DNA from 3 places in the Arthrobacter sp. GQ119 genome. Region 2 is predicted to be linked to each of the others. Evidence: riboswitches for the same ligand, from Rfam matches in the RefSeq annotation. Region 2 holds a riboswitch; each other region holds the start of a gene.
The links. A riboswitch is a leader RNA that binds a small molecule or an ion and turns the genes downstream of it on or off. The one in region 2 is predicted to bind cyclic di-AMP.
Positions count from the first base shown of each region.

Region 1: linked by a shared signal. The riboswitch ahead of AC6CH3_RS02440 (NlpC/P60 family protein) and the one ahead of AC6CH3_RS20185 (LysM peptidoglycan-binding domain-containing protein) in region 2 are both predicted to bind cyclic di-AMP.
Region 3: linked by a shared signal. The riboswitch ahead of AC6CH3_RS16840 (aggregation-promoting factor C-terminal-like domain-containing protein) and the one ahead of AC6CH3_RS20185 (LysM peptidoglycan-binding domain-containing protein) in region 2 are both predicted to bind cyclic di-AMP.

Region 1 is NZ_JCAXEA010000002.1:110,476-120,660, reverse strand. It holds gene AC6CH3_RS02460 (ferredoxin reductase) at 14-1,102, opposite strand; gene AC6CH3_RS02455 (YciI family protein) at 1,457-1,795, opposite strand; gene AC6CH3_RS02450 (alpha/beta hydrolase) at 1,878-2,708, opposite strand; gene AC6CH3_RS02445 (GTP pyrophosphokinase) at 2,931-4,037, shown strand; cyclic di-AMP (ydaO/yuaA leader) riboswitch at 4,190-4,373, shown strand; gene AC6CH3_RS02440 (NlpC/P60 family protein) at 4,381-5,172, shown strand; gene AC6CH3_RS02435 (GGDEF domain-containing protein) at 5,262-6,401, opposite strand; gene AC6CH3_RS02430 (hypothetical protein) at 6,549-6,938, opposite strand; gene AC6CH3_RS02425 (aminotransferase-like domain-containing protein) at 7,140-8,552, opposite strand; gene AC6CH3_RS02420 (DMT family transporter) at 8,551-9,528, shown strand; gene AC6CH3_RS02415 (FMN-binding negative transcriptional regulator) at 9,548-10,177, shown strand.
Region 2 is NZ_JCAXEA010000026.1:57,160-67,344, forward strand. It holds gene AC6CH3_RS20140 (type III polyketide synthase) at 1-454, opposite strand, end outside; gene AC6CH3_RS20145 (hypothetical protein) at 1,257-1,694, shown strand; partial or broken gene AC6CH3_RS20150 (NAD(P)-dependent alcohol dehydrogenase) at 2,078-3,228, shown strand; gene AC6CH3_RS20155 (hypothetical protein) at 3,248-3,835, opposite strand; gene AC6CH3_RS20160 (MarR family winged helix-turn-helix transcriptional regulator) at 4,562-4,999, shown strand; gene ppk2 (polyphosphate kinase 2) at 5,040-5,972, shown strand; gene AC6CH3_RS20170 (cupin domain-containing protein) at 6,390-7,070, shown strand; gene AC6CH3_RS20175 (helix-turn-helix domain-containing protein) at 6,991-7,209, shown strand; gene AC6CH3_RS20180 (hypothetical protein) at 7,373-7,639, opposite strand; cyclic di-AMP (ydaO/yuaA leader) riboswitch at 7,926-8,093, shown strand; gene AC6CH3_RS20185 (LysM peptidoglycan-binding domain-containing protein) at 8,099-8,965, shown strand; partial or broken gene AC6CH3_RS20190 (PKD domain-containing protein) at 9,126-10,185, opposite strand, start outside.
Region 3 is NZ_JCAXEA010000018.1:75,117-85,301, reverse strand. It holds gene AC6CH3_RS16870 (DNA glycosylase AlkZ-like family protein) at 15-1,274, shown strand; gene AC6CH3_RS16865 (nucleoside deaminase) at 1,281-1,793, opposite strand; gene AC6CH3_RS16860 (phosphatase PAP2 family protein) at 1,853-2,695, shown strand; gene upp (uracil phosphoribosyltransferase) at 2,708-3,343, shown strand; gene AC6CH3_RS16850 (VOC family protein) at 3,404-3,781, shown strand; gene AC6CH3_RS16845 (HAD-IA family hydrolase) at 3,818-4,498, shown strand; gene AC6CH3_RS16840 (aggregation-promoting factor C-terminal-like domain-containing protein) at 4,651-5,475, opposite strand; cyclic di-AMP (ydaO/yuaA leader) riboswitch at 5,481-5,643, opposite strand; gene AC6CH3_RS16835 (HAMP domain-containing sensor histidine kinase) at 5,738-7,300, opposite strand; gene AC6CH3_RS16830 (response regulator transcription factor) at 7,304-8,044, opposite strand; gene AC6CH3_RS16825 (winged helix-turn-helix domain-containing protein) at 8,704-9,573, shown strand; gene AC6CH3_RS16820 (dodecin family protein) at 9,729-9,932, shown strand; gene AC6CH3_RS16815 (SixA phosphatase family protein) at 9,980-10,185, shown strand, end outside.

The DNA of each region.
Region 1 (10,185 bases), on a different contig from region 2:
GTTGTGTTGCTCCTCAGATGTCGAGGTTAACGGGCCCGGCGGCTGCCGAGACACACGTCTGGATTAGTTGGCCCGGCTCGCCGTGGACCTCACCGGTGCGCAGGTCACGGACATGACCGGCGCGCAGCGGCGTCAGGCAGCTATGGCAGATGCCCATGCGGCACCCGCTGGGCATCAGGACGCCGGCGTCCTCGCCCACATCGAGCAGCGGGGTGTTTCCGTCCGCCTCGACCTCGCGGTCCGAGGCCTCAAAGGTGACCAGTCCGCCGTCGTGCCCTTCCCCGCCCACTAGGCTGGTGTTGAAGCGCTCGATGATCAGGTTGATGGGGTCGGCCGCGAAGGGGCCCGCCTTCTTGTGGGCAGCGGCCTCTGTGGTCCACAGCGCCTCGGCCTCGTCCAGGAAGCCCTCCGGGCCGCAGGCGTACGCGGCGCGCTGCCGCCAGTCCGGGCAGAGCTCATTCAGCAGGGCGGCCGAGCTGAAGTCCAGGCGGCCGCGTTCGCCGGTGTACCAGTGGGTGACCCGGAAGTTGGGAAACTGGTCCGCGAGCTCGGACAGTTCCTCGTGGAAAATGCTGTCCTGCGGCGTACGGGCGGAGTGGATCAGCACGACGTCGGCATCGGGGCGGTGCGGCACCAGCGTGCGGATCATCGACATGACGGGGGTGATGCCGCTCCCCGCAGTGAGCATGAGCAGCGGCCGCGGATGCTCCGGCAGGACAAAGTCGCCCTGGGGCGGAGCCAGGAACAGCACGTCGCCGGGCTTGGTGTTCCGGACGAGGACACCGGAGACAGCACCCATGTCGCTGACGGTGATGGCAGGGTCCTGCCCTGCCGGCGCGCTCAGCGAATACGACCGCCAATGCCGCACGCCATCGAGTTCCACCCCGATCCGCGCCCACTGCCCGGCCTTGTGGGCCTTCCAGCCGCGGCCGGGATGGAAGTGGATGGTGGCGGAGTCCGCCGTTTCAGGCACCACTTTTGTGACCACGCCGCGAAGCTGACGGGCCGAAAAAACGGGGTTAAAAAGCGCGAGAATGTCCTCCGGCGCCAACGGGGTGGTCAAGACCGTCGCGGCGCGCGCCAATTTGCGGAGCCGAATCATGTTGTCCACCACCTGTTGGATTCACCCATATGTATCTCCTAGTGAAACCGGTGATCGTAATATACAAAACTACCCCAACCCCCGGCTACTAGCGTCCCGCATGCCGATGGCCGGAGCAACCGGAGCGGTGTGGCAGTGGGGTCAGACAAAGGTTTTCCTCCATGGTGGGCGCCTGAGCGTGCGTTATTGACTATAAATGGTAAGTGTACTTACCTCCCGAAGATTACGGGGGCGTAGCAGCACATTGGTCAGGGAGGGTGCGCCGCTGCGCGGCCGTGCCGGCAGCGGATTTACGATCGACCCCCATGACTTTGCAACGAACGGACGTCGATGGAGTTCCCATATTCCAGGTGGCTAGCTCGCCGGGTCGTACCCGAACTCGCGGAGCTCCTGCGGGCAACGGCAGGCCACCGCGATCTTCCTCGCCCACTCGACCGCGTCCTGGCGCGTCGGCAGCTCCAGCACGGTGAACCCACCCTTGAGTTCGGAGTCCGGATAGATCCCGGCGCTCACCGACCCGTCGGCGGAGACCAGCACGGGAGCGACTTGCTCCTCGATCCCACCGCCGAATACGTAGACGCCGGCAGCCTTCGCCTCCTCGATCACAGCGTGGGATTCGGCGACGACGATCGGGAACTCCTCGTCGGTGAGTACCATGGCTTCGCTCGGGAAGGAGATGAGGTATTTCGTCATGTCCCGATGGTGCCCCACGGGCGGGCCGGACAGCAACGGTTGTGGACGCTTGAAGGCATCCATTCGCGCCATTGCTCGCCCCCTAGGAACCCAGCAACTCCTGCACGAGGTCGCGGCATTTCCGGTAGGACGAGGCCTTCGGGTCAATCAGCGCGAAGTGGTCGCCCGGAACCTTGACCACTTGGACCGGCGCCCCGGCGGCCCGGGCTGCTGCGGCGTACGCTTCCGACTGGCTCATGGGAACGGTGCGGTCCTCGAGTCCGTGCACCGCATAGACCGGCACGTCCAGCGGAACCGCGCTCATGGGGTCTGCATACTTGTGGCGCTTGGGGTATTTCCCGGATGAACCGCCCATGAGGTTGCTGACCGCCCCGTTGCTGAGGTCAAGCCAGTCCGCCTGGGCGAGGTTGAGCAGCCCGGACTGGCTGACCACGCCTGTCAGGTGCACCGCCTCGCCGTTGAGGTTCCTCTCCACCTGCCGGTCAGCATCCGGAGTTCCCAGCCCGGCCAGCCGGTCCCGCCCGGCCGCCCAGACGGCGAGGTGGCCGCCGGCCGAGTGGCCCAGCGCCACCACCTTGGCAAGGTCAAGCCCGTGCTCTTCAGCGACTCCGCGGAGCCTGTCGATCCCGGCCAGCACGTCCTCGAAGGTGTGCGGCCAGCCGCCGCCGTTGCCTGCCCGCCGGTATTCCAGGTTCCAGGCCGCCATTCCGTGGGCTGCGAGGTCCTTCGCCAGCGGTTCGCCCAACTCGGCCCCGTACTGCGAGCGCCAGTATCCGCCGTGGATGACCACCACGACGCCTCGGGTCGCCGGCCGCTTGCCGTTCCGTGATGAGGATGCTGGCGGCGGTTCCGGCAAGAAGAGTTCGCCCCATTGGCTGGGGTGGTCGCCGTACTGGTACTTCTGCCGCTTCACTGCATCCTCCTTGAGTACGGGTGGGCAGGAGGCAACAAGTGCCCCCGGCGTCACCACTGCCGTCGCCCACAGCAGTCCAGAGGACGGCAGGGCCCGACGGCGCACATCAGCCATGCCCCGAGCCTACAGGGACGCGGCTCCCCCCGGGCGGAAGGGAGTGGCTGAGGTGGCGCTGCCGGTGTCACACCGGCGACTGTCGCACGCCCTTGATAGTTTGGAACCATGGCAAGCAACTGGGATCGCCTGGACGTCAGTCAGCGCGACTCCGTGCAGGAAAGCGTGGAACTGTATGAGCGCGTCCGGCCTGCCCTGAAGCTTGTCACCCGGGACGTCCTGCAGATGCTGCGGACCATGCTCAAGGACACCGAGGTCACGCCATTGTTCGTGACCGGCCGTACCAAGACCGTGGACTCCTTCCGGGAGAAAATCTCCCGCACCGAGGAGCCCCTGGAACCCGGCGGCCCGCGCGTCCTGAAGTTCCCCGACCCGTTCCGCACCCTTAATGACATGGTGGGTGTCCGCGTCATCACCAAGCTCCCTGCGGAAAATGCGGTGGTGGCCAACCTCATCAAGCGGCAGCGGCAGCTGTTTGACTGCCGCGGAGACCGCGAGAAGGACATCGGCTCCATCGAGTCCGGGACGTACGGCTACTCCAGCCGGCACCTGATTCTGCGGACCATCCAGAATGAGGCCGTCAAGGAGTACCAGAAGGTCTTCAACTCCGAAGCGCAGCCCAACGGCAGCTACTTCTTCGAATGCCAGATCCGCACGGTGTTCGCGCATGCATGGAGCGAGATCGAACACGACATCCGCTTCAAGGCGGAGGATCCGCGGGCCTGGACCCCGCATTTCGACCGCCAGTTCACCGCCACGGCCGCCATGCTGGAGACGGTGGAGAGCGCCTTCGCGGACCTGCACGAGCGCTACGAGGAGGTCCGCGGCTACTGGGACATGGACGGTGACGGCGCCGCCCCGCTCACACCCAACCGCATCCGCGACGTCTGGCGGACGCTGCTGCCGCACGTGGACCGCAAGGTGGATGACGACTGGGGATGGGCCGCCGAACTCATGGCAGCCCACGGCCTGAACCAGACCGTCCAGCTTGCCGGGCTTCTCAGTGCCAACAGGATCACCGAGGTCCGCAAGGCCCTGGACCACCGCTACTCCCCCGGCCCGGACCGGCTGCTGGATGACCTCCTCCTGTGGCAGTACGGGACCAAGCACATCGACCTCACCGCCGAGGAGCCCGACGCCGTTCCGCACCCGCGGCGCGACAGCCTCCTGCGGCGGCTGAAACAGATCGAGCGGTACCGCCAGACCAAGAAGTAGGCATCGGCAGGGTGAGGTTCCGCCCGGTCAGCATGAACAGCACGCTTCGGACGGAGCGACACGCCTCCGTTACCTTAATGTGACTTTTGGAAAAGGCTCCCGTACCGTGGAAGACGTGCCTTCCTCACCGAGGAAGGCACTCCCGCGCTGATTGCCTAACTCTGCCGCTGCCCGGGATCCGTTCACAGACCATGCACGGCAGAGACGGGGAAACCAATTTTGGCCCGCACGAAAGGGCCTTGGGGTGAAGCCGCGCAGTTCCTGAACTCGTCAGGGCGCGCGGCCGGGTGTCTCCCATCCGAATCCGACAGCTCACCTCGCAGGCATCGGGAGAGGCTCCTTCATGTCGTCACGCTTTACCCGTGCCCGCCGCGCAGCGGCCGGCCGTTCGAATCCGTTCGTATCCGCATCGCGTGCTGTCACGGCCAATGCCGGAGGACTGGGACGCCAGGCCGCCGTAATCCTCGCGGCATCGGGACTCGCCTTCACCGGCAGCATGGCAGCGAACGCTGCCAACGCGCCGGCCCAGAAGGACGCCGCCCCCGCGTCAGCGCCCACGGCCGCCAGCCAGGTCCAGGCACCCCTGAGCGCCAGCTCCAGCGTCAAGATCGCCTTCGAGCGGCCCGCGGTGAAGTCCACCCCTGCCCCCGTGGTGCAGGCGCCCGTCGTCGAAAAGCCGGCGGCACCGCGCGCCGCTGCCGCTCCAGCGGCTGCCGCAGCCCCCGTTGCCGCGCCTGCCCCGAAGGTACCTGCCCCGAAAATCTCCGTCCAGTCCGCAGCGGCTCCCGCGAAGGCTCCCGCTGCCGCCGCCGGGGGCGTGAATGCCTCCATGGTGTCGGCCGCATACGCCCAGCTGGGCATCACCCAGGACTGCACCGCGATGGTCGAAAAGGCACTCGGCGCCTCCGGCATCCGAGTGGGCGACCTTGCTCCGATGCAGTTCATGAACCACGGCAAAGTCGTGTCCACCCCCCAGCCCGGTGACATGGTGGTCCAGTCCGGCCACGTGGGAATCTTCGTGGGCAACGGCAAGGTGCTCAGCGGCGGGATGAACGGCGTCAACGAGACCGTGGTTCACCCGCTGTCCTGGCTGACCGCCACCGGCCCCGTCACCTTCGTGCGCGCCGGAGCCTGACAACGCCGAAGCCTGATTACGCCGGAGCCTGATTACGCCGGAGCCGGTGCTCCGCTGCCTTGGGGGCAGCGGGGCACCGGCTTCTTCTGCTAGCCGAGAACTGCCCGGTTCCGTCCGAGGGATTTGGCCTCATAGAGCGCGGCGTCAGCGGCTGCAATTGGTCCGTCCAGGCTGAGCACACCCGCGTCCACCGCAGCGATGCCGTAGCTGACCGTGGGCATTTTCGGCACGTCGGGAACCGACCCCTTGGCGAGCCGCCGGCTGATTTCTTTGACGATGATCTCCGCGGAGTAGGGGCTCGCGCCCGGGGCAAACACGATGAACTCCTCGCCGCCGTACCTCCCCACGAGGTCCGTGGAGCGGACCGTTGCACGGCAGGCGTCGGCGAAGGCCTGAAGCGCCAGATCGCCGGCGGCGTGGCCATGGGTGTCATTGATGGCCTTGAAATGATCCAGGTCCGCGAGGATCAGCGCTCCCCCGCTCTTGTTGCCCCGGCCGCGGCGGAGCTGTTCGGACGCCATATCCAAGAATGCCGATCTGTTGAGCAGGCCCGTGAGCCCGTCCTGGCTGGCGACGGTTGTCAGCGCCCGCGTGTGCTGCTCCGTGCTGAGACCGGCCATGCTGAACGAGACCACCGCCAGGAGCACCATCGTAACCAGGGTGGTCACGGCGGAACCGAAGTACGTCACGAACGTCGGGCTGTCGGGGCCTGCAGCGATAAAGACGATCAGCCGGCCCAGGTAGAACACTGAAACACCGCCTGCGGCGATCGCCATCGGAATGCGGACCCGAGTGTACCCCGGCTCCAAACGCCACAGCTCGCGTGAGGCGAGGGCAATCATCAGCGACATCGACGCGAGAAAAACGGCGCCCCCGGACCAGACGTTCTCGCCGGGATTGTCGAGGGCAGAAGCCACGCCCGCCACGACGGGAACGGCGCTGAAAAGCCAGAAGTTGTATTTCGGCGTCCGCAGCGAACGGGCACCGGCCCAGGCGCTCCCGGCCCCGGCAACCAGCAGGACATTTCCCAGCGTATTGGCCCACCACTGGTGCGGCGTGCCGTTGAGGAGAAAACACGCGGAACCGCAGAGAAACAGGAGCAGGGCGGCGCACCACCAGGCACTGTACGGGGAGCGAGTGCTGCGGAAGGCGGAGAAGTAAAAGAGGAGACCGAGCGCCAACGCCATCACAGCGAACGCAATCCGCAGTGTTGCCGTGTCCAGCACCATTCCCCAACTCCCCCCAATCCCCACCCGTTGTGCTGACCAGTATCCCACCGGCCCACGTCTCGCCAGTCCGGGCGCGTACGAATATGTCCGCACTTCATGGCAACCATCGAGCCCCATCTCGTAGCACTCGGGCCGGCGCGGTGTTCGTCAACCCAAATCCAGACGGGCGAAGCCCGCATGAAGGTCACGGACAATGACCGTGCCGCTGCCCAGGAGCTTGGCCTTGGCCTTGAATTGATCCACGAGCGCCTCGCTGGGACGGCCAAAGAGTTCGATCGACCGCATATGGATTAGCGGTGCGATGGGCGGGAATTTCGGGCCCGCCACCTGCATGTGGAACTCCAGTGATGCCGCATCCGGATGGAAGTGCAAGACGCACATCGTGGACCCGTCCTCTGAGAAGTAGACGGAATAGTTGATGATCCGGGGCTCGTTCAATTCGACGAACTCGGCCAATTCCGCCATGGCCGCCTTGAGCTCAGCGAGCTTGCCTGGCCGGACCTCGGACGTGTCCAGGTACGCGATGAAATCACCCATTTCTTCGTCCCTCCGTTGGATTGCTGTGTCCAGGTTCTGATCTTTTCGGGCAGGGATTGTCGGGTCAATGGGCCGGAGTCTCCGTACCGTAGGAAACGAAGGAGGTGGCCGTACAGGAATGGAACCGGGCCATTGAGCTCATCGAGGCGGACCTTGCCTCGCCTTGCCCGGAAGCCGCTGAGCGGCTCCTAAAGTCGGCTCCTAGAGACCGTTGCGTTCGATGCACTGGCCGATGATGCGCACGCCTTCCGGGAAGGCACCCGGGTTCGGTCCCGAATAGTTGAGCCGGATGAACGGGCCCGCCGGCTCGGCCGGGAACCATTCCCGCCCGGCGGCGATGATGACCCCGGCGCTCTCGCAGTCGCGGGTCAGCCGTTCCAGGTCCGTGCCGTCGGGAAGCCGCGCCCAGAGGTTCAGGCCGCCTTTGGGTACCTGCTCGATATGCGCCTGCGGGGCATGCTCGCGCATGCTGGTGACCAGGAGGTCGCGGCGCGACTGGAGCTGGTGGCGGAGGCTGCGCAGGTGCGTCTGCCAGCCGGGCTGCGTTACGACGTCGAGCGCCGCGGCCTGGAGCAGGCCACTGACATACATCGACTCGGCCGCCCGGTCCGCGAGGATGCGCTCACGTGCCGGGCCGCGCGCGATGACGGCGGCGATGCGGATGGCCGGGGACACGCTCTTGGTCAGGGAGCGAAGATACACAACGTGGCCGGAGTCGTCGCGGGAGGCAACGGGCACGGGATTGGTGGTGATGCCGAAGTCGTGCGCCCAGTCGTCCTCCACGAGGAATGCGCCCTTCGCGCGCACGACCTCCAGGATCTCTTCGCCCCGCCCCGCGGCCCACTGCGCTCCTGTGGGGTTCGCGTAGTTCGGCTGGGCGTAGAACAGCCGCGCGCCGGTTTCGTCAAAGGCCCGGGCCAGTTCTGCCTGGTCCGGGCCTTCGGGTCCGCTGGGCACCGGGACAACGCGGACCCCGGCCTGCGCCGCCGCCAGGATGGCGCCCCAGTACGTCGGCGATTCCATGAGCAGGGGCTGACCGCGGCCCGCCAGGGCACTGAAGATGGAACTGAGCCCGCTCTGGCTTCCCGGCAGTACGACGACGTCGCTCGGGTTCGGCGGCGTGGTTCCGGCCGGCGTCGAGGCACCGAGTTCATGGGCGAACCACGATTGCAGTTCCGGCAGGCCGGCGGCGGGCGGGCGGGACACCGCGGCGTCGCCGCGTGCTGCGCGGGTAAGGGCGGCACGCACCAGGCGCTCGGGCAGGAGTTCCCGGTCCGGGTAGCCGGCATGGAAGGCGATGGCGTCATTCGCCACATCGCGCATGGTGGTGGAGGCCGACGGAAGCGGCGTCAGCGGTGAGCGCAGGGCCGCCGTCTGCCAGCCGTAGTCCGACGGCCGGGCAATGCGGACTGCCCGCACGAACGTCCCCACGCCGGGCCGGCTCTCGATCAGGCCCTGCGCGGTGAGGGTCTGCAGGGCCTTCTGCACCGTGACCGGGCTCGCCTGGTACTCAGCAACCAAGGACCGCGTGGACGGCAACTTCGCTCCGGGCGCGGCCTTGGAAATCCATTCCCGCAGTCGCGTTGCAATCCGGGAACTGCTATCGTTATTCATGAGACACAATAGTAGCGCTACTACACTGATTCGCCCAGTGGTATCGTCAACTGCGCGCAGTGGACTATGGTGGGGCCTCCTCGGAGTAGCGGCATTCTCGTTCACTGTCCCGTTCACGCGCGTGGCCGTGGCGGGGCTTTCCCCGCTGTTCATCGGCTCCGGCCGTGCGGTGGTGGCGGCGGTCCTCGCCGTCTTCGCCCTCTCCCTCACCCGGCAGCGCCTTCCTCGCAGGGCACAGTGGCCACGGCTGGCCGTGGTCGCCGCCGGAGTCGTCGTCGGCTTTCCGCTGCTCACGTCATTCGCCCTCACCACCGCGCCGGCCAGTCACGGCGCCGTCGTCATCGCCCTGCTGCCGGCCGCGACGGCAACGGCGGCCGTCCTTCGGGGACACGAACGGCCGCCTGCAGTCTTCTGGGCCGTGACGGCCGTGGGCGCACTGGCGGCCATCGTCTTCGCCTTCGCCCAATCCGGCGGCTTCGGGCAGCTGCACTGGGCGGACCTCCTGTTCCTCGGCGCCGTCGCGGCCGCTGCCATCGGATACGCCGAAGGCGGCCTGCTCGCCCGCGAACTCGGCGCCTGGCAGACCGTCTCCTGGGCCCTCGTGCTCGCATCACCGCTCATGGTGATTCTGACGGCGCTCTCCATGGCCCAGCAGCCCCCATCCGCGACCCCGGCCCAGTGGACGGCCTTTGCCTACCTTGGCGTCGTGAGCATGTTTTTGGGATTCTTCGCGTGGTACCGCGGCCTTGCCATCGGCCCCCTGGCCCAAGTCAGCCAGGTTCAGCTCATCCAGCCCGTGCTGACCATCTGCTGGGCCGGATTCCTGCTCGGCGAGACTCTGACCTGGGCCACCATCACCGGAGGTGCCGCCGTCATTCTGTGCGCAGGCGCCGCAGTCCGCGTCCGGCTCCACCCGCGGCCGGCACCACCCCGCCCCGATGACCTGCACCACGATGACCTGCAGCCCGCCCCCTAACCAACCACAGGAAGAGACCATGTACATCCCAGCCCACTTCACCGCCGGCCCCGACGCAATCCGCGACCTCCTCACCCGGCCGGGCGCGGCCAATCTGGTCACCATGACCCCACGGGGCCTGCTCGCCACCATGGTGCCCTTCGTCTACGATCCCTCGATCGGTGAACACGGCGCCCTGCAGGGACACCTCGCCCGCAACAACCCTCAGGGCTACGAACTGGCAACCAGGGAATCACTCGTCATCCTCCAGGGCGCGGACGCCTATATCTCGCCGTCCTGGTACGCATCGAAGGCCGAACACGGACGGGTTGTGCCGACGTGGAACTACTCCACGGCGCATGTGTACGGCAGGCTAGCCATCCATGACGACCCTGCCTGGCTGGGCAACCATGTCAGGCAGTTGACCGATCTCCATGAAGCGGGAACAGAGCGGCCGTGGAGCGTGGACGATGCACCTGAGCGCTACGTTTCAGGACAGCTGCGCGCCATCGTCGGCATCGAGCTGCTCATCACCAGGATCGAGGCGAAGACCAAACTCAGCCAGAACCGGCCCGACGCCGACATTGACGGCGTTGTGGCGGGGCTCCGCGCCCTTGGGCAGGCGGAGGCCGCCGCCGACGTTGAACGGGCACGCCGAAACCGCCCTTGACGTCCACG
Region 2 (10,185 bases):
GGTGGTACCGCTGCACCGCAGGGTTGAGCCCCAGGGCCCGGACTATTTTGTAGTCCGGGCCGGGGTTGAAAAACCCGGTGCAGGAAACCGTGATCAGGTGAGTTATGTCAAGTGGATCGATGCCGGCACAGTTGGAGACGGCGGAGGAAGCGGCCTCGATGAAGAGCTTGGTGGCCTCCCGGGCGAACAGGTCATTGCGTTCCTTCGTGCTGGGGCTCCGGAGCAGGCCCGTGGCGGGGTCGAAGAACCTCGGGTCGTCCGAGCGTGAATCCAGCGTCAGTTCCTGGACGGCCGTGTAGCGCGTGTCGATGGCGGCCGAGTCGAAGCAGGTGGCAACCAGCCGGGAGCCGAGTCTCGTCAGGCCGGGTTGTGCGGCGAACACGTCCCGGGCCTCCGTCTGAATGAGCATCGTAGGCGGAACAGCTGTCTCGAGGGCTCTCACGTAGACCGTCATGGGTTTCATTCTTAACGAGAGCGCCAGTTAAGACAATGGATTGGGCTGACGTTCGCTGGCGCGTTCTGAGCGGGTCAGGGTGCTGGGCTTTCCGGCTATTTCTAGATCTCGTAGCGCAGAAGTCAGGCACGCTGCACGGGAGTTCCCGCAGCTACTTCTACCCCGGTGAGTTTAACGCCGATAATGCACATTATGTAAAGTAATACTCTGCAGAGCCTCTCCCGCTGAGTCCAGAGTCTTTCCTTTCTCGGTGCCGGATCGTTCGGCTTCGACTGCGTTCCTCTTGATCGCTAGCCCGCCAGACCACTGAGCAGATTGATGGTGGCGGCCAGGATGACCGTCCCGAAAACATCCCGACTTCAGCGTGAACCCGGCACCTGGGGTCCACGATGCGCTATCCCACGTGCACCCGTGCACCCCGGGGCGTTTAGTGACGTCGGGGTCGGCTTCTCACAGCACTTCACGTGTGACGGGGGATTTTTCGCCTTCTCATTGCAGCTCCCCTGCACACCTCATCGGTGAGCCTGGCCGTTTTTACGTCGACAGATGAGCGCGAGGTGTGGGGTGCGGCAGGACAGGATCTATCTTGATCAACTATTGATCGTCGATGGTGAGGTCCTTGAGGTTGGGCGTGCAGTCTGTTTGGTACCGGCAACGAAAACCGGTCTTTCGCAGCGTTGTCGACCTGGTCTTCACGAGCATGGAGTGGTCCGGGGTGACACGCTACGCCTACACGTCCCCTCCGTCGTCTGTGGCCCCCCAAGCACGCGGCGGAGGGGGCCCGACCGGAAGGAAAGGCGCCATGCCAGCAGTTAACGGGACAGCGATGAGACATAGGCACGAAATCAGAAGTGAGCGTCCGAAGCCGGTGCTGGATGCACAACACCTCGAGAAACTCACCGAAGAGTCCTCATGGGAGGTCGCAGAGTCCTTCGCCACGGAGTACACCGCCCTTCTCCCCCGGCGCGTTGACCGGATCGTCCGCACGGTTACTGTCCGGGACCGGGACACCGCCATGGATGCCTTACTTAGCCTGAAAGCGACGTCGTGGCTTGCCGGCGCCCTGCGGATGAACCAGCTGTGCCGCGAACTGGAGCTTGCCCTCGCCCTGAGGGATGTCGCTGCAGTGGCATCCATTGTGCAGGACATCGAGCAGCACCTTCCGCACCTTCAGGAGGCCCTCGCCGGCCGTCGGCGCCACCCCCTGGCAGCGTCGTCCCTGGCCGCACTTCCCCGCTGATGGACCAGGCATGTCGCGAGACTCGGGGTTCTTCTCCCCTGCGCTAGGTTTTCCCGAGATGGTTGCAGGGCCGTGGCGGCTAGCCACGCACCATCATCCTCGACCTCACCGGCCGCACTGTTGTCCCCCGCGCTGCGGTGGGGCCGGCGGCGGCTGGGGGGAGAGAGCCTGGTCTCAGAGGCTCTCGTCGCCGCCGGCCCGAATCCAGTCAACCCTGAAACCGCATCTTGTACACGAGTGGTCCCTACCCGATTCTTGCGGGTTAACCCTACGCTTCTGCGCAGGTCGGGTTATTTGATGACGTTCGACAGCTTGAGCTGTAAATTGCTGACAATCGTCACAGAAATTGGAGACCCCCCGCGTGTCGGGAGTAGCGTCGCACTATGACTCCAGGACGCTTCAGCTCACCTCCCCTTGCCAAGCCCTTGCCCCCTGTGGATGGCCGCGAGGTGCACCAACAGCGGCTGGCTTCCGGTTACGGCGCACGGTCCAGCAACAGCGGACTCGTCCCGTTGACCGTGGCCCGGCGTGCGCCCAAGGAAGACGACGTTGAGATAGCGGTTGAGTATTGCGGACTGTGCCACTCCGACGTGCATGCTACGAGGGGGAATGGAGCGCCCCCAAGTATCCGCTTATTCCCGGGCACGAAATTGTTGGCCGTGTTAGCCGTGTAGGCTCCGCCGTCGACGACCTCTCCGTTGGCGAGCTGGTAGGCGTAGGGTGCATGGTCGATTCCTGCCGTGAATGCGAAAGATGCCTTGATGGGTTTGAGCAGTATTGCGACACGGGCGTCGTCAGTACTTATGGTGCAGCCGACCCGAGAAATAAAGGAGCCATCACTCAAGGCGGTTATTCCTCCTCGGTGGTCGTGGACAGGCGCTACGTGCTCCGTGTCCCAACCAACCTTGCCCCTGCCGCCGTTGCTCCCTTGTTGTGCGCAGGGAGCACCACCTATTCCCCGCTGCGGCACTTCGGTGTCGAGGAGGGCGACGTCGTGGGTGTTGTGGGGCTCGGAGGCCTCGGACACATGGCAGTGAAGCTTGCCAAGGCGATGGGGGCTAAAGTGAAGGTCTTCACAACCTCAGAGGCCAAGATCGCGGCGGCCAAGGACCTGGGAGCCGACGACGTTGTTCTGTCCAGGGACGCTGCATCTATGGCCGCGGCCGAGGACAGTATCGACGTCATCATCGATACTGTAGCGGCCCCGCATGATCTCAACCCATACTTTCGGACTCTCCGCCTGGAGGGTGCCCTGTTCCAGCTGGGCCTGCCTTCTGAGCCCATGCCGCCGGTCAATCCCTGGATCCTGAGCCGCCGCCGGATCGCATACTCCGGCTCGTACATCGGAGGCATCGCTGAAACACAGGAGATGCTGGACTTTTGTGCCGAACACGGAGTGGTTTCCGATATTGAGATTGTCTCCGCGGCGCAGCTGAATGATGCTTATGACCGGATGGTTGCCGGCGACGTCAAGTACCGGTTTGTCCTGGACACCAAGACTCTCCCGGCACCGGCGACCAAGGCAGAGGCATGAGGGCAAAAACTTATTCGCTTTAGTTAGTCCCGCTCCACATGCTAATGGCAAGATAGGCGCCGAAAGTGGCTACCCCGATTATTGCCCCCACCAGGGCCTGACCCAAAGTGTGGTGTCGGAGTGAAGTGCGGCTGTAAACCATCAGAGGCGGCAGCACGAGTAAGCAAGCGAAGGCTGAACCGAACTCCAGCACCCACCACAAGACACCGAAAGTCAGGACGGATACATGTGCGGACGCGTTCAGCCAGACTCGGGCGCCCGCAAGCATTAAGTTTCCCAGAATGAGACTCACCAACGTCTCGAAGACAGGATGCGGAACCCGCAGAAGAACGACCAAGATCGTTCCAACGACTATCAGGGAAGACACGGCAGCCGTCTTGAGTTTCAGAGGGATATCCAGGCTCCCCGCGATCCAGGGAAAGGTCTTGTACACAATCCCAGGAAGGACGACAGTGCCCAGGGCAATAGCCGCGATGCCGAGAACATTCAGACCGGCTTTGGCCGCGGCAGCAACAACGATGACAAGAAGAACCGCAGCAGGCGGCAGCAGTCGGGAAAAGCTAGCTGCCAGAAGTGACAGTGTTGACGAGTGGATCTGAGGGCGCAATCTTCTCCTCGATTTAGAACACGTGTTTGGGGTCGACAGTGGACGTTGCGTACTCCGGACGACCGAGCGGCCTATAGGACTGGATGGTGATGCCCCGGGACGTGGTCCGTGAGCCTACCAGATCGAGCGCGAGGTCCCGGCCGGAATCCGGGAACAGCCGTGTGCCTTGGCCGACGACGGGATAGGTGACCAGGTCGAGCTGGTCGACGCCACGTACTTGGGCCGGCTGTTCAGGGCAGAGGCAATCGGGGTGGTGCTCGGATCAGCCATCGCGCCCCAATAGCCAGCGAAAATCTCGTATGTCTGCCGGCCAAAGAGAAACGCGAGCCGCACTGCCATAGGCCTGGTTGAGATAGTCCCCCGCCTCGGTGTCGAGAAGTGGCATGGCCCGTCCGCCGCGTTCGAAGCCGCCGCTGCGATCGTCGTCAGGTCGGCCTAATCCCTGCATCACACCGTCCACCGAGACATTGGTGGTTGTCGTTAGCCTCATGTCGTGTCACCCCCGCCGGACAGTAGCCGCGCCCCCTTCTGGATCCGCCAACTTGCTACAGACAAACCACTTGCGGGAGCTTGGGGAAGACGAGATCGTCACCGTCGCCTCGTTGGTGATTCGAAAAGCCGGTTCTGCCGTCACCCCCGCCGGATCGTCCCGGCGCCCTGATGGAACAGGGTCCGCCCCGCTCCCCCACCTTGCAGCTGTGGAACGGCACCTGCCATTATGGCAACGTGAACAGGCCTGTTGGATACTGGGTCAAGCGGCTGGACGTGGCACTGGAGACGCTGCTCGATGCCACGCTCGCCCGGCTCCGCCTGACCAGAAGACAATGGCAGGTCTTCAACACTCTCAGCTCGGGCCCTGCCACACCCGCCGAATTGGCGGATGCGCTGCGCCCATTCAACCAATCCAGCGGCGTTGACGCACAGGAACGGGACATGGCGACACTCGTCCGAAGGCAGCTGGTGTTCCTACAGGACGGCTACCTCACGTTAACAGAAGCAGGTAGGGCACTGCACGCCCAAGCAGCCGGTCTGGTGGAAGCCACGCGACGTGATCTCAGCGCGGGAATCGGAACCGATGAATACGCCATGGCCGTCAGCGTCCTCGAACGCATGTGCAACAACGCAGACCGCATCACCAATGCTAAAGACGGGACGCCCTGTTAAGATGCCGTCAATGAGTCGGCGAGCCTAAGGAGCCCCGATGATGGAGGCATCCCAGCCCTGGACACCCAGAGATCCTTGGTGGGTCAGGGACAACCTGCGGGAGGCTATCGACCGCCTCGTGGACTTGGGATATATCGTCGCCGGCGGGCAGGGCGAGGACCCTGAGCTGATCGACCCAGGCGGCTCAGCCGTGGAAACCTGGCGCGAGGATTACCCGTACCACGAGCGGATGACCCGGGCGGAATACGAAATCGAGAAGTACCGGTTGCAGATCGAGTTGCTGAAGTTCCAGTATTGGGGCCAGGACAACAACCGCAGGAACGTGATCGTTTTCGAAGGCCGTGACGCTGCCGGCAAAGGAGGGACGATCAAACGCTTCACGGAACACCTCGATCCCCGGTCGGCACGCACGGTCGCCCTCGGCAAACCATCCGACCGCGAACAGGGCCAGTGGTACTTCCAGCGCTACGTCCAGCACCTGCCAACCGCCGGAGAAATCGTCATGTTCGACCGCTCTTGGTACAACCGGGCCAACGTCGAAAAGGTGATGGGGTTCTGCAGCGAGGAGGAATACCGCACCTTCATGAACCAGGCCCCCATCTTCGAAAAGATGCTGGTTGACGCTGGCATCCACCTGAACAAATTCTGGTTCTCGGTGACCAGGCACGAGCAGCGGACACGCTTCGCTATCCGACAAATCGACCCTGTCCGGCGTTGGAAGCTCTCACCCGTTGATCTTGCCTCGCTGGACCGGTGGGACGAATACACCGACGCCAAGGAACAAACGTTCCTTCATACGGATACCGACCATGCGCCGTGGATCACCATCAAATCCAACGACAAGAAGCGGGGCAGGATCAACGCCCTGCGCTACTTCCTCAACCAGTTTGACTACGAAGGAAAGGACACCTCAGTCGTGTACGATGCCGACCCGCTGATCGTGCGCCGAGGCCGCGAGGCCGGTGGAGACTGAACTGTCCCGTCCGGGCGGTCTATGACCTGCCCAAGCCTTACGCGTCAGCCAGCCGAACGGCACGTCATGCGCATGAGACTACGACGTCGATACCGGGGCCAAGAGTCCGGCGGCGCCTGCGACCGAAAGGACGGCACGGAGATGATTGGCCCTGGTCCAGGGGCGTTCGTAGCTATGCCACTGCCCTTCCAGATGACCATGAATGGAGGTCGCACAGCGTTCTCATTGATTTGTGCCATGGTCGCGATCGCTTCGCCGGGCTGCCGGCGGCACAGGGCGGCCATCACTACCGCCGAGAAGGCCAGGTAAAAGCCGCCGACCAGCGCGGAGCCGGTCCCGGCGGCGACCGGCAACCACTCGCTCACAGCCGGGCCTCGGCGACCGCGACGTCGTGCCAATCAAAGCGAGAAGGCGAGCATGGTGTACGGATCCGCACGGGCGACCGTCAGCCAGGGAAGCCCGCCACAGCTCCTCAGCACCGGGCAGGCAGCGACGGTACGTGGCCCTTCCCCGTACGTGGTGGCCGATGCCGCCGAGCGGGCGCCCACGGTACTGATCGGCCGCGGCCAGTCCTGCTGCACGCCGACCGGCGGCCATCTGGAGCCCACAATGGCCCACGGGGTGCGAACCTGGGGCAACGCCGCCCACGGGGAAACCGTCCTGCTGATCGGCACCTACCAATCAGAAGCGGCGGCCGGCCGGCTGGTGACCTCCGTGCTCCCGGACTTGGCAGTCTTCACTGAAAAGGAAACCGATCCGGCACTGCTCCAGATGCTCGAGCGAGAGCTCACCTCCCCCGGACTGGGGCAGGCGAGTGCTTTGGACAGGGTTCTGGATTTGCTGCTGCTGCACCTCGTGCGCGTCTGTGGTGACCGGGCCGAGTTCGACGTCCCAAGCTGGGCAGCAGGCACCCGCGACCCCTGTCGTTGCCCAGGCACTGACCCTGCTGCACGAGGAGCCGGCCGTGCCGTGGACCGTCGCGGAACTGGCCCGGAGGTCGAGCGTCTCCCGGGCTACCCTGGCTGCCCGGTTCCACACCGCCGTCGGGCAGCCGCCAATAACCTATCTCACGGTCTGGCGCCTGGCTCTGGCAGCTGACCGACTGGCCAGCAGTACCGCCACGACTGCCGTGATCGCCGCCGAGGTCGGCTACAGCAACGCCTTCACGTTCAGCACCGCCTTCACCAGGGCCTATGGCAAAAGCCCGACCAGCTACCGCCGTGCCAGGCGCGGCTAGCTGTCCACAGGCAAGGATGGGTCCGGAGCCTGTCAGCCGAGCAGTTCGGGGCGCTCTTTGACAGCCCGCATGCACCAATGACTCTCTGCGGTGCCAGCCCGGAACGGTGGACCGACCCGATCAGGGCGTACGCCCTTCCACCTGCGGGAGGGCGGCGTGTGTGTCAGGCGTCCGCCCCGGTTGCATCTTCCAGTGTCGCCGGGGCGAAGATGGCCGCCGCCACGTCTTCCCGAAGGAAATAGTTCCGGCGTTCCAAGGGCTCCAGACTGCCGCGCACGACGTAGTAGCCTCGGCCTTCCCCGGGTCCACCCGCGGCCCGGTCGAGGGCATCGACCATGTCCCTGTCCAGGCGCTGGTCCGGGCCACGGTCCTGCAGCACAGCAAGATCTTCCGGCAGCAACGCACTGATGAGTCCCTGAATATCCGTCATGGTAGCTTCCTCGCCGGCACCGCTGGAACGATAACTGATTCCCCCGCGGGCGTGTCCGGGGGTGCCCTGGCCGGTTGCGTCCACAGCGATTCTAGGACCCGGAAGACTTCGCGGCCAGACTTGGCATGGCACTCCCGCCGTGGTAATCAGGGGTTTTAGACACGTCGGACCCTCCATGCCCGTTACCGAAATGTGACTTTTGGTGCGCGGGTGGGCTAGCCTGTAGCGGTGCCCCGGTTCATGCCGGGCATTCCCGGGCAGAATGCCGAGCCCTGCCGCTGACCGGGATCCGTTCGCAATGACATCTGGCAGGGACGGGGGAACCACTTCTTTACCGGCCTTGGTATCCAAGGCCTAGGGGTTAAGTCCACGCGCTCCGATTCACGAGGAGGCAGGACCGGGTGACCTCCCACCCGAACCCGACAGCTCACCCCGCAGGCATGGGAGAGGCAATCCACCATGTCACGTAAGTCCATTTCCGCGCGCCACCGCGCCACCCCCACGGCGTCCATCGCCCTGCGGGGCCTGTCGTATTCCATCAAGTCCAACGCCGCATCCATAGCCAAGCCCGCGGCAGCAGCGGCTGCTGCGTCCGGACTGCTCTTCGGCGTAGGAGCACCGGCACAAGCAGGCACCTACGCTCCCGAGGCCACGGGCAGCACCAGCGCCCAGGCGCAGACCGCACCCCAGGTGCCGGCCGCCCAAAGCCTGGCACCGGTAGGAGGATCTGGCGTAGCAGGCGCATCACACACTGTTGTACCTGGCGACACGCTGGGGGCGATCGCAGCACGCCACGGCGTGAGCCTCGATGCAGTAGTCGCCGAGAACAACCTGTCGCTGGCCTCGGTAATTTACCCCGGCGACCAGATCCTGATCCCGGGTCCCGGACAGCCTGCAGCAGCACCGCAGGCACCCGCTGCCCCGGCTGCGCCGGCAGCACCCCCCCAGCCGGCCGGCATGGGAATCTACCACGCATCGTCGTCGGTCACGCCGGCACCGGCTGCTCCCGCCAGCGGCGTCGGCGCCTCCCTCGTGGCTTCAGCCCGGGCACAACTGGGCGCCACTCAGGACTGCACCATCCTGGTGGAACAGGCCCTGCGCTCCGTCGGCAAATCGGTCGGAGACCTCGCTCCCCTGCAGTTCCACCAGTACGGCACACCGGTGTCCACGCCGCAGCCCGGCGACCTGATGATCCGCGCCGGACACGTCGCGATCTACATCGGCGGCGGGCAGGCCATCAGCAGCGGCATGAATGGCGTCAACGAAACCATCGTCCACCCTGCCTCCTGGCTCGGAGGCTCTACTTTCGTGCGGGTAAACGCCTAAAACGTCAGAGCAAGCATAGACAGTGGCAGGTGCAGCAGCGCCTGCCACTGTCGTATCTGCCAGGGCTGCGCACGGGCCTGACGACGACGGGTCCTCCGGCACAAGTTCCGGAGGACCCGTCGAGCCCTGTCTACCTCAAGTCACGGCAGTGTCGGCCTGGTCAGCCTGCGGGTTTCAGTGCGGTTCGCCAGGCGGCGACGGCCTTGGCGGTGCTGAGGGTCCAGGTGGCGGTGCCGGTGGCGCCGGCGGTGGCCTGGGTCCTGTCGGCCTGCTCGTTGACCTGCCCGCCGCTGGTTTCCCAGCGTTCGGTCCAGCCGGTGGGCGGGGTGGCTGCGGGGTTGGAGCTGTCAAAGCCGAGGCCGCCGATCAGCATCGCGCCGTTGCTGGCCGTGGTGACGCTGCCGACGGCGATGCTGGTCGCCGAGAAGGTGGCGTTGACGGCGGTGGCCACGGTGCTGTCCAGCGGCGTGGTGGTGTTCACGCCGGTGTAGGCGGTGATGCCGCCGCCCCACTTCTGAGCGGTGCTCAGCGTCCAGGTGTAGCTCGTCGGGTCAGCGGAGCCAACGACCCGGTAGTAGGCGAACACGCGGGCGCCGGTGCCGATGGAGAGCCCGCTGGTGATCGCGGTCCAGCCGGACGGGACAGCAACCGTGGGGTTCTTGTCGGCGGTGAAGGACGCAACCAGGACGTCACCGGCCGCCCGGCCGGTCGGGGCCGGCAGGGAGACGGTGGTGGTCGCCGTTTCGGTGGACGCGGTCCTGAAGCTGCGCACGGCGATCCCGGGGCTGGTGCTGACCGGGTTGACGGTGATCGTCGTCGTGCTGGAAGTCGACCCGGCGGCGTTGGAGGCGGTCAGCTTCGCCGTGTAGCTCCCCGCCGTGAGGTAGGTGTGGGACGGGTTCTGCGAGGTTGACGTGGCGCCGTCACCGAACTCCCATGCCCACGACGTCGGCGAACCGGTGGAGGTGTCGGTGAAGTTCACCGCCAGCGGGACCGTGCCCGAGGTCGGCGTCGCGGTGAACGACGCGACCGGCGCGGTCGGCCCGGGCGGCGGCGCCGTCCCGCCCGGTTTGAGGGCGGTGCGCCAGGCGGCGACGGCTCTGGCGCTGCTGAGGGTCCAGGTGGCGGTGCCGGTGGCACCGGCGGTGGCCTGGGTCCTGTCGGCCTGCTCGTTGACCTGGCCGCCGCTGGTTTCCCAGCGCTCGGTCCAGCCGGTGGGC
Region 3 (10,185 bases), on a different contig from region 2:
TGGACAATGAGCCCATGACTACCCACCTCTCGACCCCTGACAGCGTCGGCGCCGACGGTCTCCACGCTGAACGGCTCACACCCGCGCTGCTCCGGGCGTGGGCCTGGCACAAACAGGGGCTGGACGGCACGCTCGCCGGTGCCACGCCGGAAGAGGTTTTCGCCCGCGCCGGTTGGGCACGGTCTGTGGGTGGGGCCAATCCCTACCTCACGCTCTTTGCGCGGGCCGGGATCCGCCGCGAACAAGTCGACCAGGACGTCCTGGACCTGAAAATCCAAGAGCTTCCCACGGCGCGGGGCTGCACCTACGTCCTGGGGCGGGCGGACTTCGAATGGGCCCTGAGCCTGGGCAAGAACGCCGAAGAGGCCTTCAGGGTCCTGGCCCGGCTGGGTGTGGACCGCGGCGAGATCACCCTGCTCGAAGAACAGATCCTGCACGTGCTCTCTGAAGCCGAAGGTCCCATGGACCCCAAACAGCTCAAGGATGAACTGGGCGAATCCGTCCGGAGCCTCGGCGACGAGGGCAAGAAAAAGGGTGTGTCCACCACCTTGCCGACGGCACTGGGGCTGCTGCAGGCGGACGGCCGGATCCGCCGGGTTCCCATCAACGGGCGCCTGGACCAGCAGCGCTACGCCTACACCCTCTGGGGGTTGCCGCGCACCGCCCTCGGCCCCGAGGACGCCCGCGCCGAGCTGATCCGCCGCTACCTGGGCTGGACCGGCGGCGCCACCCTCAGGCAGTCCCAGTGGTTCACCGGGTTCACCGTCACCCAGAGCAAAGCGGCGCTGGCCGCCGCTGACGCCGTCGAGATTCCCACCGCCGGGATTACTACCGCCGGAGGCGGGGCCCTGTGGATGCTGCCCGACGACGTCGACCGCCTCAGCGCGTTTACGGCACCAGGGAAGGAACAGATCCAACTGCTGGCTGGAACTGACTCGCTGGTGCTGCAGCGGCGAAACTCTGCTGACCTGTTCGCCGAGGCGGACAAAGGCAGGAAGCTGCTGAATTCCACCCTGGCCCTGCAGGCGGACCTCCCGGACCACCCCATCCTGGACCGCGGACGCATCATCGGACTCTGGCAGTACGACCCCGGCAAAGCGCGGATCGCCCACTGGGTCTTCGACGGTCCCACCCCTGCCGTTACACGACGCATCGCCGAGGTGGAGGCCTGGATCCAGGAGGACCTCGGCGATTTCCGGTCCTACAGCCTGGATTCACCGGCGTCCCGGCAGGAGCGGATCGACGCGCTAAATGCTGCCGGCGGCCAGGGTTAGGGAGCCCTACAAGCGCTGGGACCCCCGGTGCGCGGCGAAGAATTCCCGCAGCACGGCACCGCACTCCTCTTCCTGGACGCCCGCATAAACCTCCACCCAGTGGTTGAGGCGGCGCTCGCGGAGGATGTCGAAGACGGACCCGGCCGCTCCGGCCTTCTCATCCCAGGCGCCGAACACCACGCGGTGGATCCTCGCCAGCACGATCGCCCCGGCGCACATGGCGCATGGTTCCAGTGTCACCACGAGGGTGCAGTCCTCGAGCCGCCAGCCGTCTCCACGGCCGCCCTGGCGCACAGCCTGTTCGCGGAGCCGGGCGGCCGCCTCCCGGATGGCGACGACTTCGGCGTGGGCAGTAGGGTCGCCCAGCGCCTCACGTTCGTTCCGTCCGGATCCCAGCACCGTGCCGTCGGGACCGATGACGACGGCGCCGATGGGCACGTCCTCGGTGGCCAGCGCTCGCCGGGCTTCTTCGAGGGCAAGGCCCATCCATTCGAGGTGTTGCGGATCTGCCGGTGCCATGGCTCAATGATAGTTTCGAAGGGTACTTAGCTTCGGACAGCGCGTTACCGGGAGAGATGATGAAATCCCTGCATGATCGGTTTGGCCGGTGGCTCGGCCCGTACGCGGCGCTGTGGATCACACTCATAGTGGGCGGCTTCCTGGTCATCTCCCTTGCGCTGCTTGGGGCCGAGGTGTACGAGAGTGTTGTAGCCAAAGACGGCGTTGCCGGCCTGGACCAGCCGACCCTTGAGATCGCCAAGCAATACCGAAACCCCGGCCTGGATGCCGCGGTGACGGCGTTCACCAACATAGGCGGCGGCATCGGCATGCCCATTCTGGCCAGCATCCTCGTTGCCTGGCTGACCTATGTCAGCCGGAGCTGGCGGCCCCTCATCCTTGTGGGTGGGGCGGCGGCAGTATCAATCACAGCCACCACTGTGGGCAAGACGCTCATGGGCCGGGTCCGCCCGGAACATATCGACGCCGTTCCGCCGTTCGAGTTTTCGCCCTCGTTCCCCAGCGGACACACCCTAAACACCACGGTGGTGATTGGCGTGGTGGTATACCTGATGTGCCTGCAGACGTACAGGAACCTGGTCCGGGCGGCATTCATCACGGTGGGCATGCTGTTCATCATCGCCATGGGCCTGAGCCGGGTGTTCCTGGGCCACCACTGGATGACCGATGTGATGGCGGCGTGGCTGCTCGGCTTCGCGTGGGTGGGCATGGTGATCCTGGCACACCGGCTGTTCCACATCATCCGGCGCCGTGAGCATGCAGGTCCCGCTCCCACCTTCGAGCACCCGGCCCACATGCCAAATAAGGAGTCCTCTGACATAGGCGAATCCGAAGCGGAGAAAGGCTCCGACGGCACTGCCGCAAGGGGCGGAAGCCACGGCGGGGGGCCGCCCTCCGGGTGATAGTTTTGACCCATGCGAACTCTCGTCGTGGACCACCCGCTGGTCGCCCACAAACTCACCGTCCTGCGGGATAAGAACACACCGTCCCCCGTTTTCCGCCAGCTGGCCGAGGAGCTCGTCACCCTCCTCGCCTATGAGGCAACCCGAGACGTCCGCACCGAGCCTGTCACCATCGAGACCCCGATCGCCACCACCGTCGGCACCGCATTCACCAAGCCCACACCGCTGGTTGTACCGATTCTCCGGGCGGGACTGGGCATGCTCGAAGGGATGACCAAACTGGTCCCCACCGCCGAGGTCGGTTTCCTCGGCATGGCCCGCGACGAGGAAACCCTCGATATCATCACCTACGCCGAGCGGCTGCCGGAAAACCTCACGGACCGGCAGATCTTCGTTTTGGACCCGATGCTCGCCACCGGGGGCACGCTGCGGGAGGCCATCAAGTTCCTCTTCAAACGCGGAGCTTCCGACGTCACGTGCATCTGCCTGCTGGCCGCCCCTGAGGGCCTGGCCAAACTCGAGGAAGAACTCTCCGACGCCAACGTCACCATCGTCCTCGCTTCGATTGACGAGAAACTGAACGAGAAGTCCTACATCGTGCCCGGCCTGGGCGACGCCGGTGACCGCCTGTACGGCATCGCCCACTGACTTCGGCTACCTTGCCCGGACCCTTCCGGATGGTTCTGCCGCCGGGATAGCCTGTGCACCATGGACTGGAAACTTGAACTCATCTTTGTCCCGGTGTCCGATGTGGACCGAGCCAAGGACTTCTACGTCAACAAGGTCGGCTTCAACGCCGATTACGACGAGAGGCCCATGGACGGTCTCCGTTTCGTCCAGCTCACCCCTCCGGGTTCCGGCTGCTCGATTGCCATCGGCGAGGGCCTCAACGAGGCTCCTCCCGGTACAGCACCCGGCCTCCAGCTTGTGGTCAGCGACATCCACAAAGCCCACGATCAGCTGAAGGCCAACGGCGTGGACGTCAGCGACGTCGATGTGCAGGACTGGGGCCACTTTGTCTACTTTGCCGATCCCGACGGCAACAAGTGGGCGGTGCAGTACATGGCCCACCGGCCGAACGGCTAAACGTCCTCCCTGCCCTCCATGAGGCAGGATGGATCCATGAACCTTCCTGCCGAATCCGTCTCCACTGCCCTGGTTGCCCGTGCCGTCCTCTTTGACATGGACGGCACATTGGTTGATTCCACGGCGGTGGTGGAACAGGTGTGGGGTGAGTTCGCCGCGCGCTACGGTCTGGACATTGCAGAGATCCTGCGGACTTCCCACGGCGTGCAGGCACGGGACACCGTGCGGCGGTTTGCCCCCGTCGGCGCGGATGTTGCTGCACTCACCGCTGAGCTCGGTGCGATGGAGCGCGTTCGGACCGAAGGCATTGTCGCCTTGCCCGGGGCTGCCGAACTCCTGCGCGCCTTGCCTGCCGACGCAGTGGCATTGGTGACGTCAGCCGACCGGGTGCTGGCGAACGTCCGCATGGGCGCAGCGGGTCTGCCCATGCCTGGCACGGCCGTCACGGCGGACCTTGTCACCCACGGCAAACCGCATCCCGAGGGATACCTGCGCGCCGCCGAGCTGCTGGGCGTGGAGCCTGCGGACGCCGTGGTCTTCGAGGACGCGCCGGCCGGGATCGCTGCAGGCCTGGCGGCCGGAATCCGGACGGTGGCGGTGGGCCCGAATACCGGCGTCGTGCCCGACGGCGTGCCGCACATCCCGGACTACTCCGCTGTCACAGCCTCGGTGGAAGCCGACGAGGATGGACGCCGGATCATTTCCTTCCTGCTCTGACTCCTTACTGCTCTGACGCATTTCTGCACCACTTTCCCGCCGGCAGCATGTTGCACCGACGCCGAAGGGCCCCGGATCACGTGGATCCCGGGGCCCTTCGGACGCTCAAAACGGTGCAGAAATGCCTGCCGCGCTCTCAGACTGGTGCCGGTTTAGTACCAGTTGTTGGCGTAGTGAAAGTTCAGTGCAGCGCAGGGGGAGCCGTAGCGCTCCTTGACGTAGCCAAGGCCCCAGTTGATCTGCGTGCGGTAGTTGGTGCGGTAGTCCGCTCCGGCACTCGCCATTTTCTCGGCGGGCAGGGACTGCACCACGCCATACGCACCGCTGCTGGGGTTCGTCGCAGTGGTCCGCCACTCAGACTCCTTGGTCCAGAGCGTCTTGAGGCACTGCATCTGGTCCGCCGCCCAGCCGTACGAGGACAGCTTGCTGGCGGCATAGGCCTGCGCGCCGGCGGGGTCGTTCACTGCCACAGGGGCCGCGGGCTTGGGTGCCGGGGCCACCTTGGCCGGGGCGGCCTTTACGGCCGGAGCGACGGCCTTCGGCTTGGCGGCAGCGGCCTTGGCGGGCGCCGGTTTGGCGGCGGCCTTGGGGGCGGCCTTCACCGCGGGTGCAGCCTTGGGCGGCGCCGGTTTGGCAACGGACTGGGGTGCCACCGGGGCAGCCGTGGGGCTGGGCAGGGCGGAGATCAGCGTCTTGTCGAAGTTCAGCGTCGGCGGGGCCTCAGTTGTTGCCGATGCCGCCTCGGGCGCTGCCGCGGGGGTGGCGTGCTCGGCCGCCTGGCCGGCAGCGCCGACGCCGATCAGGACGGCGCAGGCTGTGGTCACAACGGCTGCGCGGCGGCCGAACGACGGGATGTTCGCGGTGAGACGGCCCCAGGCTGATGCGGGACGGGCGGGCTCGGCGCGGTGGCGTGAAATCTTCTGCCGGGACTGTTTTGGATCGCGTTCAGGGCGCGTTGGTACCTTGAATTCAGACATGGTGGATTGCCTCTCAACACCTGCGGAGTTAGCTGTCGGGTTCGGATGAGGTCATCCGGCCGCACGGAAACACACGTGTCGGCTTCACCCCAAGGGCTGATGCGGATTGCCCGGGACTCTGGTTCCCCCGCCTCTGCCTGGTCAAGCGGAATCCGGGAAGCGGCAGAGCTGGGCGTCCATCCGGATATGCGGCCCAGATGATGGCCGCACCTCATCGACCGTACAGGAGGCTGGCGCTTAAGTCACATTTAGGTAACGGACATCACGACGTCGGCGCGTCACCTTGCGCGGACGGCCGCACGGGCAGGGTGACGGTGAATTCGGTCCGGCCGGGGCGCGACGCGACCTCCACGGCGCCACCGTGGGCTTTGATGATGGACTGGACGATTGACAGGCCCAGGCCGCTGGTTCCCTCGCCGGCGGGGACAGCGCCGGCGGGGACCACACCGTCGGGGACAGCGCCTGCGGGGACCCGGACGGCGCGGGACGCGTCTGCGCGGGCGAAGCGGGCGAAAACCCGGTCCACGAATTCCGGCGGGATGCCTTCGCCGTCGTCGATCACGGTGATAACTGCAGTCCCGTCCGCGGCCGTCCTGACGCGGGTGACCACTGTGGTGCCAGGACCAGTGTGCTTGCGGGCATTCGACAGCAGGTTGACCAGCACCTGGTGCAGCTGGGAGGCATCGCCGCGCACCACCACCGGCTCGTCGGGCAGTTCGAGATGCCAGCTGCGGTCCGGAGCCATGACCTTTTCATCGCTCACTGTTTCGATCACCAGCTGGGTCAGGTCCACGTCCCCGAGCTTGAGCGGCTGTCCCTCGTCGAGCCTGGCGAGCAGCAGCAGGTCCTCCACCAGCGTGCTCATCCGCTCAGACTGGCTTTGTACCCGGGCGAGGGACCGCTGGCCGTTCGGGGTGAAGGTCTCGGTCATGCGCATCAGCTCTGTGTAGCCGCGGATGGCGGTGAGCGGCGTGCGGAGCTCGTGTGAAGCGTCGGCCACGAACTGGCGGAACTTCATTTCGCTCTGCTGCCGCGCCTCAAGCGCGTTGGACACGTTGTCCAGCATGAGGTTGAGCGCGTGCCCCACGCTTCCCACTTCCGTTCCGGGATGGGCGTTCGACGGCGGAACGCGGACTGCCAGTGCAACCTCGCCGGCATCGAGGGGCAGGCGTGAAACCTGCGTGGCAACCTCGGACAGCTGTTCGAGGGGCTTCATGGTGCGGCGGATGATCACTGTTCCGGCAAGCCCGATAAGCACAAGGCCGCCGAGCGACACGATGCTGATGGTCCAGATGAGGGAGGTCAGGGTGTTCTGCTTGTCGGCCAGGGGGAGGCCTGTGACCATGACATCCCCGTAGGGGCTCTGGTCGGCGACCAGTCGGTACGCCCCGGTGGACAGCGTCCGGTCGGCAGGGACCCCGCCGGGGGCGAGGCCCAGGAGAACCTCGTTGTCAGCGGCTGAGACTGAGGCCCGCGTGCCCTCCTTGGTGAGGAATCCCGCGCTCCAAACCTGTCCGTTTTCAATCCGGCCAACGAGCGTGCCCGGTCCCAAGCCTTTCGCATCCAACGGATCGGGCCTCTTCCCCTGCGCCCCGAGGGGCGGCCGCCCGAAAACACTGGCACGCTCTGATGCGCCGGTGAGCCGCTCGTCCAGCTGGCGCGTGAGGAAGGCGTCCATGGAGGCATAGCTGAACAGTCCGACCGCGGCGCAGATGGCCACGAGCAGGACCATGGCTACGAGTACCAGGCGGGTGCGGAGATGCCACGTTCCGGGGTTCAGCCAGCGGCGCTGTTGGCTCCGGGTGGCGCCGGTGGGCTTTGCCACGGCCTAGTCTGCCGGTTTGATGACGTAGCCCGCGCCGCGGACCGTGTGGATCATGGGCGGGTGGACGGCGTCCACCTTTCTGCGGAGGTAGGAAATGTAGAGCTTCACGATGTTGGCTTGGCCGCCGAAGTCGTAATTCCACACGCGGTCCAGGATCTGGGCTTTGCTCACCACGCGCTTCGGGTTTTCCATGAGATACCGCAGCAGCTCAAACTGCGTGGCCGTGAGCTGCAGTTCGTCCCCGGCCCGGGTGACCTCGCGGGTATCCAGATTCAGGACCAGGTCTCCCACGACGAGTTCGGAAGTGTCCATGGCTGCTACGCCGGAGCGCTGCACCAGGCGGTGGAGGCGCAGCAGGACTTCCTCCATGCTGAAAGGCTTGGTCACGTAGTCGTCCCCTCCGGCGGCGAGGCCCAGGATCCGGTCCTGCACCGCGTCCTTGGCAGTGAGGAAAAGCGCCGGCACCTCCGGTGCGAACGAGCGGATCCTGCCGAGGAGCTCAACGCCGTCGAACCCGGGGAGCATGACATCGAGCACCAGGACGTCGGGGCGGAATTCCTTCGCGAGCCTGACCGCCTCCGGGCCGTCCGCGGCCACGGCGACGGACCAGCCCGCCATCCGCAGGCCCATGCTCATGAGTTCGGAGAGGCTGGGCTCGTCATCAACCACGAGGGCACGGATGGGGGAGCCGTCCGGGTGGGTGAGCTGGGGAAGGTTGTTCGTCATGGAGTGCGAGGGAGCCATGGGACAACTCTCCGATCTGCTCGTTAGCCGGGGCTTTGGGATTCCTGTGCACCGGCTGTGAATCCAGCCTAGCGAGCCGGACTGGCCGCATGGGCCGAGCGGCGTGGTGCCGCCCGGCCCGCTTGACCGGACCGGGGAAAGAATGCCCTGCCCAAAATTTTCCGTTTGGGCCGCGTCATAGCTGGACAATTCGCGATTTGCGGCCGCGTAATTCCGGCATGTTTGAGTTGTCTGAATAATCGTCGATAAACAGGCTGTTGCGTGCAGATAATTCGGAAAAATGCTCTTTCTGAACGTTCGTTCTGGAAAAACGTCGGCAAAATCTGAAGTCGTCAAAGTTGTGATTTAGCCCACAATCGCGCGTTTCGTCTCACGATGCGGACCGACCGACCCATTGTTACTTGCAAGTTCTCATTGTTACGTTGCACACTTCCAATGTGAACAAGAACTCAACAGCACCTGCAGCCGCAGATTATTGGCCCAGCACACCCGCTGCTGTCGACATGCGCTGTTGTCGAATGCACGCCTAACTTTCCACCCCACAAAGTTTTTAGGCATTCGCCCCCAGAGCCCAGCGTCGGGCGCCCTCCCCAGAACTCATTGCGGGGAACCAAGCATTCGAGCCGCGATGACGGCCATTCACATTGAGGTAAGCATTCATGTCAGTTGCATCTGGATACGTCCACATCTCCGTCCGTAACGCCAACAAGCCTGGCCAGGCGTCAGGCCACCGCCCAGGTTTTGGCGCCCGCCCGGCGTTCCCCGCCGGCCAGGGCTCCGCCGTTCCCGCGCCGGGCTACGCCCCCCAGGGGTATAACCCCAACTCCTACGGCCAGCTCCGCGCGGTCCAGGCTGAAGAAGCCGCGCCGATGACCGCCCCCACGCCCGTTGTGGCTCCGGCGCCCGGCGCCACCGTCCGTCCGGTGCAGAACGACAACGTGGCGCGCGGATTTGTCCTGTACATGGGGATCGACGAGGAAACGGCCGCAGCTGCCGGCACCTCCATTGCCAAGCTGGCCCAGGAAATCCGGGCCTACGCCCAGTCGCTGGTTTCCGGCGCTGAGAGCTACGCTGCCGTCGCAGTGGCGCCGGCCAGCGCGCCCGGTTCCGCGCTCGACGTCGTCCGTTCCACCTTTGGCGACCCGACGGTGAACTCCCGGCAGCGCACCGAAACCACCCGGCTCCAGCCGGCCCAGGATCCCCGCCCGTCCGGTGTCCTGATCGACCTCGCGCGCCGCGAAGTGCACCTTGACGGCGAATCCCTGAACCTGACGTTCAAGGAGTTCGAGCTCCTTAACTACCTCGTCGAGAACGGCACGCGCACCGTGGGCCGCGACGAGCTTCTCGAAGGCCTGTGGCGCAACGCGGAGGAGGTGCCCAACGAGCGCACCATCGACGTCCACATCCGCCGCCTCCGCTCGAAGCTTGGCCGCCTCGCCAACACCGTGCGCACCGTCCGCGGCCAGGGCTACCGCTTCTACGAGCACCCCGAGGTTATCGTTTGGGCAGCTCCGGAATACTCGATCTAGTTTCCCCTTAGCGAATTCGCTCGTAAAGCGCCCGTTCCTCAATTGAGGGGCGGGCGCTTCTGCATGTGCGGCCGGGATCGCCTGTTCGGACCCTGTTGACTTTTCCAGGTCAGGCGTAGGCTCGGATCGTCCGTCCGGCCACCAGGAGGAAGACCATGTCTGTCGCACGCATCACCACCTTGAGCGCGAACTCCAAAACCTCTTTTGACGACGCCATCAAGGAAGGCATCGCCCGCGCCAACAAGACACTGCGCGGTGTCTCCGGCGCCTGGGTCAAGGAGCAGAAAGTCGAAATCACCGATGGTCAGGTAGTCGCCTGGCATGTGGTGCTGGAAGTGACGTTCGTCCTGGACGACTGAGCTGGCACTGCCCGGCCTGCCTCCGGCCCGGGTAGTAGGGTGAGTCCATGAGTGGGCACCACAAGAAGCGGCTGGTCATCATGCGCCATGCCAAGGCCGACTGGCCCGGCGGCGTGGCGGACCATGACCGGCCGTTGGAAGAGCGAGGCCATCGCGAGGCTCCGTTGGCGGGCAAGTGGCTGGTCAAGCACAACATCGTCCCGGACTTCATCCTGTGCTCAAGCGCCCTGCGGACCAGGCAAACCTGCACCTG